DNA from 2 places in the Serpentinicella alkaliphila genome. Region 1 is predicted to be linked to the other one. Evidence: riboswitches for the same ligand, from Rfam matches in the RefSeq annotation. Region 1 holds a riboswitch; the other holds the start of a gene.
What was found. A riboswitch is a leader RNA that binds a small molecule or an ion and turns the genes downstream of it on or off. The one in region 1 is predicted to bind cyclic di-GMP.
Positions count from the first base shown of each region.

Region 1 (4,491 bases):
TCCGCAATTTCACTTCTCAGAGTATCATTAATTTTATCAGCCTCGATTAACTCTACAACTAGTGATCTTAACAGTTCAATTTCTTCATCTGTACATCGCTTTGCGGCCAAATAGGCTGCCTCTAATTCAATAATTCTTCTAAGCTCTATTATTTCTTGAGGGTTACTTTGTTGTAGAGTAAACAACAAAGTAAGTGGTTGAAATAAAAATTCTTCAAAGCTTTCTTTTATATAGCTACCTTCACCTTGTCTAACATGTATAAGCCCTATAATTTCTAAGGCCCTAAAGGCTTCCCTTACAGAAGCTCGACTCACTTGTAATTGTTCGGATAAATCTCTTTCAGAAGGAAGTTTTTGACCTCTTTTAAGTTCTCCACTAATAATCATTTGTTCTATTTGTTTAATTACTTGTTCGTATACTTTAGTAGTCTTTATTGGACTAAACATGACACACGCTCCTAAAAATTGATATAAAGGCCCAATTTCAGTAAATACACTATTGTTTTTATTATACTTTAAGATATAGTTCATTACAACGAGAAAAAAGTCCCTGTAGATTAAACTAAGGGACTGAAAACCATTATTTTGTGTAATTATCGAAATACCCTTGTACAAGTACTATAGGTGTACCTTTATCTCCGCTACCTGATGTTAAATCTGAAAGAGAACCAAGTAAGTCTGTAAGTCGTCTTGGTGTTGTTCCTTGAGCAACCATTGCTCCAGTAAGGTCACCCTCTTTATTTTTAATATATTCAGAAATAGCTTTCTTTAGCTCTTCTCCACGCAGGTTTGCGAAGTCATTATCAGCTAAATACTTTAATTTTACTTCATTTGGAGTACCTTCTAATCCAGATGTATAAGCTGGAGAAACAACAGGGTCAGCCAACTCCCATATTTTACCTACAGGATCTTTAAAAGCTCCATCTCCATAAATCATAACCTCAACAGCTTTACCAGTTAAGGCTTTAAGTTTTTCGTGTATTTCATCTACTACAGGCTGACAATTTCTTGGGAATAGCTTCACACTTTCCTCGGTAGATTTGTTTGATCCTAGTAAACCATATGATTCGTTAAATCCACTTCCATCTATTGAGGTAGAAAGAATATCATCTAAGCTATATACCTTTTCTCCACCATTAGCCTTTAATATTTTTTTAGTTCTAAATCTAGTATGGATATCGCAGGTTAAAACATTTTTAGTATAATTTAGTATAGTTTTAGGGTCATTAGAGAAAATGATTTCACATTCTACGCCATACCCTTCAACCAATGATTTGTAGTAATCTATATAATCAATACCTGTAAAAGTATGTTTAATATATCCAAAATTATCTCTAAATTGTTTTTCTGTAAGTGTATCTGTCCAAGGATTAATTCCTTTTTCATCAAGTAACTCAATATCAACTAAGTGATTACCAACTTCATCTGAAGGGTAGCTTAGCATTAAAACTATTTTTTTCGCACCCTTTGCTATACCTCTTAAACAAATTGCAAAGCGATTACGACTTAAAATCGGAAAAATAACGCCAAAAGTCTCTTCTGCAAATTTAGAACTAACATCCTTAGCTATAGCATCAATACTTGCATAGTTACCTTGTGCTCTTGCTACTATAGACTCTGTTACTGCAACAACGTCCTTATCATTTAATGAAAACCCTTCGGATTTTGATGCTTGTAATACACTATCAACAACAATCTCAGCGATATTATCACCTTTATGTATAATTGGTGCTCTTAAACCTCTTACAATAGTTCCAACTATTCTTTCCATTAGTATCTCTCCTAACACTTTATTATCATAGAGTTATTCTCTACTTGTACTATATATTATATTTATGATATAAGTAAAATAAATAGATGTAATATTACACATAAGGAGAAGTTATATGATTGGTAAATTAGATTTATATAAAGTATTTACTGAAGTTGTGAGAAATCAAAGCTTTTCTAAAGCTGCTAAGGAGCTATATATGACTCAACCAGCTGTAAGTCAAGGAATAAAGCAATTAGAAAAGGAACTGCAAATTAGACTTTTTACAAGAACAGCTAAAGGAGTTACATTAACTAATGAAGCACATATATTATTTGAGTATGTAAGCTCTGCTATTAACTTAATAAATGTTGGCGAAAAAAAGCTGTTGGAATCAAAAGACTTGATGACAGGAGAATTAAAAATAGGAGTAGGAGATACAATCTCTAAGTATTACTTATTGCCATATTTAGAAAAGTTTCACAATTTATCACCTAATATAAAGCTAAAAATAATGAATAGAACAACTATGGAATTAATTAATATGACCAAGTCAGGAGAGGTAGATTTAGCAATTTGCAATCTACCTATAAAAGATCCTGCTATTGAGGTAAAGAAGATTATAGATATACATGATATTTTTGTATGTGGAGACAAGTTTAAACATCTAACAAAGGAACCAATGAATATTGAAGTGCTACTGAAACATCCTTTAATTTTTCTAGAGCCCAAATCTAACTCAAGAAATTATGTAGAGAAATATTTGTTAACAAAGGGTATAAAAATAAAACCAGAAATAGAATTGGGATCTCATGATCTATTACTTGAATTTGCAAAAATAAATCTTGGAATAGCCTGTGTAGTTAAGGAATTTTCCCAAGAATATTTAAATACAGGTTTAGTTCATAAAATTCACTTAAATAAAAGTATTCCAAAGCGGGGGATGGGAGTATGTTATTTAAAGAGTGTATCATTGTCTCCGGCATCAAAAAGGTTTATTGAGATATTAGAAGAAAGCCATACTGCTTAAGTGGAAAATAACTAAACTAACATTTTAACATCCGACAGGGTGGATTTTTTTTATAAAAAATTGATGTAAATATAAAAATCAGGTTATGTCAATATGATCAAATAATAAGGTAAGCAGAAATATAGCAATGGTTATTAAAGACTTTGTGAGGTACAAAGTGTATTTAAAAAAGAATTAATCATAGTACAACTTAATTTTGGTATAAAATTCTAAAAAAAAGAAAAAAATAGGAATAAAATCCTAAATTTTAAATAAGATTTAATAAATATAACAGGAGACGAAGAAGTACGCTTAATAATTGGGCACTTTAAGGCGTATGGAGTGAGTGGTGCAACCGACCTGAGTTATTGTTGTAATATACAATAGTTTAGGTCGATTTTTTTAAAAGCAAAATGAGACAGGTCCTGTAACATCAATATATAAGAGGGATGCTCTTAAATTAAAATGATTTTTTTTTGTTAATAAAGTAACAGTTAGATAAAGGAGGGGTTTTCTTGTTAGAAATTAAAGAATACAGGAAAATATCTTTATTACAAGGATATCCAGAGTTCATTAAAATCACTTTTATTTTTAGATATTTAACTTTATTGATTACATCATTGTTCTACTTATTTGGAAGTGTGGAACACTCCTTTCTAAGAAAATGGATCATTATATTCTGCATAAGTTTATCTGCAATAGTACTTAATCTATTATACATAAAAAGTGAGCAATCTAAATATAATACGATAGTATTAATCCTAATTGAAACTATAGGAAATTCAGCAATACTCATTCCATCTGGAGGGTTAAATAGCCCATATGTATGGTATTCACTGAATACAATTTTAGTAGCTGCAGTGAAACTGGATTATAAGGTTTGTTGGTTAAATTTAGCTATATATTTATTTAATTCAACTTACATTACTAACTTATTAGTTAATGAACAAGTTAATTTGTTTGAAGCTTTTGTTAAAGAATCAAATCTAATACTAAGTTTTGTTTTAATTACAGGAGTTATATTACTTTTAGCCAAATATGCCCAAGAAAATGAAGAAAAAACTAATAATTTAAAGATAGCTAACAGTAAACTAATCTATGCAAACCATAGAATAAAAGAATCAATGAATCATATTATGGATTTATATAAATCTGTTGAGCTGTTTGCATCACAAGAAAATAGTAGAGATTTAATTAATATAATAACAGAGTATTGTAATAAAGTAATAAGAACTGAGACTGTAATATTTATGAGTCAAACCAAAGGTATTACGCCAATAACAATTAGGTCAGAAATGGAACAATTAGATAAAAAAATTGCAAATGAGTTGCAAAGCAAAAATATTTGCTTAGCTAACTGTGAGACTCTCGAACATATTATAAATGATAAAAGGTTTTTGTTTGTATCGGTGGGGAACAATTGCAAAAACTTTGGCGCTATCGGAATAGATTTGGATTCAAGTTTAAAAATAAATACAGAAGAAGAGGTAGTAGAGCAGTTAAAGTTAGTAGCAAATCTTAGCTCTATATTATTTGAGAAATTCGAGCTTCAGCAATTTGCAGAGGAGCTACTAATAAATAAAGAGCAAAATAGAATAGCTGATGAGATACATGATGGAACACTACAAAGATTATTTAGCACTTCATGTGGAATTTATGAAACGATTAAAAGACTTAAAAAAAGCAGTCTAATAGACATTGAAAGGGATTTAAATATTATTAGGAAATCACTT
Region 1 covers NZ_CP058648.1:1,069,846-1,074,336, forward strand. Annotated here, with positions in the region: gene HZR23_RS05435 (FadR/GntR family transcriptional regulator) at 1-446, opposite strand, end outside; gene HZR23_RS05440 (coenzyme F420-0:L-glutamate ligase) at 580-1,770, opposite strand; gene HZR23_RS05445 (LysR family transcriptional regulator) at 1,886-2,779, shown strand; cyclic di-GMP riboswitch class II at 3,044-3,128, shown strand; gene HZR23_RS05450 (sensor histidine kinase) at 3,274-4,491, shown strand, end outside.

Region 2 (4,491 bases), 530 kb from region 1:
ATTTTTTACATTGCTTTTTACATTTTTGCATGAATAATTATTCGATGTGTTGGATTATTTATAGGGTCGCATGTAATTAGTGTCAATATTCTATCTTTGCTATTACGATTAAGCACAGACAAATCTGTAGGTTCTACAAATTTTTTTAGATATATTGTGTATTCATGTTTTTCACCTTTTGTAGTTATAACAATCTTATCTCCTGCTTCTAACTCCTCTAGTCTATTAAACAACACCCCGTATTTACGTCCCCTGTGAGCTGCAATGACACTATTACCTATTTCTCCCGGAAAATTTGTTCCACTTAAATGACCTGCAGCTTTTCTTAAATTACTACTGCTTGTACCAAGTAAAATAGGTAATCTAAGATTAATTTTAGCAATTTCTATAGTTCCAAGCAAATTGCTACTATTATTTACAACTTCTTCCATTCTTTCAATAGTATCAACTTCTTGTTCTTCAAAATAATCTAACTCTTCATAGAAAAATTCATTTAACAACTGATAATCCTCTATTACAGACTCTGCAATATCTACTTGATTTAGAAGATTCTGTTGCCAATATGATTGGTAGAAATTATTAAAAAAAGGATATAACATTGTTAAGATTCCTATAGTAATAAAAATATAACTCATTTTCTTCATAACGATCCCCCATATAAAAATAGAGGGGTATTTCTCCCCTCTATGAAGTTGATTAAATAACTAAATTAGATCGATTCTTTTCTTAATTTAAATCCAACTACTGCAAGTAGTAATCCGAAAATCACAAACTCTAATGGATTTATTTCCCCTGTTTTTGGTAATGTAACTATTCCAAGAGGAATTTCTTCATCTAAAAGAATCAATTCTTCCTCGTCATCACCATCTATATCAAAGTCTACTATTGCTAATGGGATTTCTTCATCTAATAAATCTATTATTGGATCAAGAGGATCAACTACCGGAGGATCAACTACCGGAGGATCAACTACCGGAGGATCAACCACTTGTAGCCGTTTATTAACAAAATCAATTTGATAGGATTCATTTACTCGTTCTGCCTCTCCTACTTTTATTTGGAATGCAAGTTGTGAATTAGTCGGAATTGAGTTTGCGTCCCAGTACATTTGGGAGTTTCCAGTTAATATAAATCCATTATCCAAATTATATCCTCTAATCCATAGATTTCCGACACCCACTCCGTTTCCAATAGCTACAGATGTCTCAGAAATGCTTTCTCCGTTTAATACAATATCTGAGATTTTTATTCCAGAATCAGGTTTCGTGGCTCTTGTCCGTATGACAATATCTTTAACTGATTCGCCTGTACTGTAGGTCAAGGTACCTGCGTTACCTACCGTAAAACTAACTAGACCATTATCGTATCTTAATTCGAAAGGTACTTTTTCTCCACCATTTGCCCAGCTAAAGTTTCCTTGTGACTGAACAGAGCCTTGATTTGGCGTATGAATATTAATTTCATGGGTTGCGTTTCCACCAAGATCTCCTATTCTACCTTCAGCTACAAATGTTTCAGTAAATATACTTGTCATATTTTGATCTAACCCCAGCTGTAGTGTTCCTTTTTCGTAAGGTATAGTATAGAGTCCAGATCCTAAATTAATAGTTTGAGATAATTCAGTTATATTCTGCCATCCACTAGGGATTTCTTCTGTTACAATGTAAGTTCCCGTTGGAGCATTATTCAAAGTGAATTGATATTTGCCGTCTTCATTTGTCTGAGTTTCGTGTTTTATTTCTCCAGGTCCTGTGAGTATGATTTTCCAATCCTCCAAAGGTTTATTTGTTTCACCAGTTATTTCTTCAAACTTGAAGCCCGAAATAGTGTAGATGGATACCAGTTGCCCTTCCGAGTTTTCTACAAAAATAATTGCAGGAGAATCATCATCATCGTCATCTACCGGTGTTTGCCCAAAGAAGAAAACAACATGACTTATATCTTTGTTGTCTGGTGCTACTAGCCCAAACCCACTAGTTGCTCCACTTCCATAATCATATTCTAGAGCGTTAGGTCCACCCTTCACCCAAATTCTAGAAATTGGGGGTCCTGAGATTAAAGACCAATCAAACTGTTGACTTGTAGTATTTTGCATATACACTGTCCCAATTACTGTTTTACCGAAAGGAGCATTAAAATTGCCTGGCGAAGTTTCTCCAGAGAACATTTCATATATTCCTTCCTGTGGTACACCATTTATTTTGAATGTTCCTTCCTGCCAACTCCAATTTTTTCTAATGATCAAAGTTGGACTAGCAGCCAATACGCTTAGTGTACTACCAAATGTTAGAATTAAAGTCATAATTACTGCTAACATAGATTTGATAATTGATTTATTCTTTCTCATACATCTCTCTCCTCTCTTTAAACAATTCGTCTAAAGAAAGGTCGGTTGCACTACTTGCTCCATACAACCTCAAGTGCCCATGTGAAAGGTGTACTTCATAGCATCCCTTTCTTACTAATCAAGAAAGGTCGGTTGCACTACTCGCTCCCCGTACTTAAAGTGCCCAAATACAAAGTACGTTTCATAGCTTCCTTTTTGACAACTACATCATTCTATTATCCTTTGTGTGATAGTATGTCCGACAAAAGAAATGTGTATATGTAATCACCATACTGTCACCTGATACTAGCCCACCCCCCTAGTTTAAAGATTATTTGATTAGTTATAATAAAAACCTTTCCCTTCGGTAGCTCAGCTGCAATACTAATCGATTAGGCCTGTAGCTTTGCGTCCCGTTGTTTCCAATGGTTTGCCATTTCGGAGAAAAGTCTTTTGTGTCATTCATTATTTTGTCATATCATTTACTCATACTACAATATATACTAATTATTTTAAGCTATATTATTAACCACTTTAATATCTTATATAACTATTCATATGCTTATATTATATTTTTATTAATACCACCTTTTAATTGATATCTATCATATTTTTAGTTTTTTTATGTATATTTTTTATATCCTTTATCATTCTTTAAGGAGCTTATATATGATTATATTTCAAAGAATAAAGACACAAAAAAAGAGAGCACAATATATGTGCTCAAAAAAATATAGAATCAGTTTACCTCTTCTTTACCAAAGAAATAATCATCTGTGAATTATTTACCAAAACTTAATATAATATACAATTTTTATTTTCTAAAATAGAAGTGAAGCGTACCTTCATGAATCATATTCTTAATTTTCCTCTTTATAGTAGCTATAATTACCTGTCTTGTCGGACTAATTACTAGTATAAATCCAACTGTATCTGTTAATATTCCAGGAGTTAGTAGCATAGCCCCACCTACAATCACACATAATCCATTAATCAATTCATCCGCTGGAACCCTTCCATTACTAAGGTCAAGTTTAATTCTTCTAATTATACCTTTGCCTTCACTTTTTGATAAAAACGCCCCTACAACGCCAGTTACCAACACAATGATTATTGTATATTGGAAACCAATATACTGACCTAGCCTGAATAGGATCATCAGTTCAACAATAGGTACAACGGTAAATAAAAGCATTAATTTAAAAAGCATACGACCACCTCTACATTCTAATTTACTATATGTAAAAAAAAGAGTTTGCTTAATAGCAAACTCGGAACTATAATCTTATTCGATTATATAAAAGGGGAGATTCTTTAGTATATTATATGATAGGATATATTTTTGGTGTCACTTTATATAAATAATTTTATCCTATACTACATAACTCGGGTTTTCCCGCTATATATTAATCCAGTTTTTGAGTCTACTGTAATAACATCTCCATTATTGAGTTTTTTAGTCGCCCCATGAGCACCAACAACTGTTGGTATGCCAAGACTAAGCCCAACAATAGCAGCGTGACTTGTTAATCCACCAACCTCAGCGATAATTGCTCCTGCCTTTTCAATTAATGGCATAAATTCCTTCTCGGTTGCTTGAGTAACTAATATATTACCATGGTCAAACTCAACTTCATCAACCTTATCAATATCAACTATAATGGCTTTACCGGTGTATGCCCTTTTACCCATTCCAACACCGGATAATAGCACATCACCTACTATATGTACTTTTAATAGATTTGTAGTACCCGAAACCCCTACAGGTACTCCTGCAGTTATTATTATTAGTTCACCGCGTTTAATATATCCAACCTGTAATGCTTTTTCTACAGATTTATCTATTACATCATCAGTTGAAGATAGCTCTTCAATTAGTACGCTATTTACTCCCCAAACTAAGCTCAATTTTCTCTGAACTGCTTCCTGAGCTGTAGTTGCTATGATTGGTGCTCTAGGTCTAAATTTTGAAACCATTCTTGCAGTATAGCCAGAAGAGGTTGCAGTAATAATTGCAGATGCACCTAAATCAATTGCGGTACTGCATGTTGCATAGCTCATGGCATCGGTTACAGTTGTTTCCTTATCAATAATTTTGTTCCTTAATAATTCCCTATAGTCTATTGCACTTTCGGTTCTTAAAGCTATATTTGCCATTGTTTTTA
Region 2 covers NZ_CP058648.1:1,599,314-1,603,804, reverse strand. Annotated here, with positions in the region: gene HZR23_RS08100 (class D sortase) at 18-644, opposite strand; gene HZR23_RS08095 (carboxypeptidase-like regulatory domain-containing protein) at 710-2,347, opposite strand; cyclic di-GMP riboswitch class II at 2,378-2,462, opposite strand; cyclic di-GMP riboswitch class II at 2,465-2,547, opposite strand; cyclic di-GMP riboswitch class I at 2,690-2,771, opposite strand; gene HZR23_RS08090 (FxsA family protein) at 3,141-3,536, opposite strand; gene pyk (pyruvate kinase) at 3,704-4,491, opposite strand, start outside.
Region 2: linked by a shared signal. The riboswitch ahead of HZR23_RS08095 (carboxypeptidase-like regulatory domain-containing protein) and the one ahead of HZR23_RS05450 (sensor histidine kinase) in region 1 are both predicted to bind cyclic di-GMP.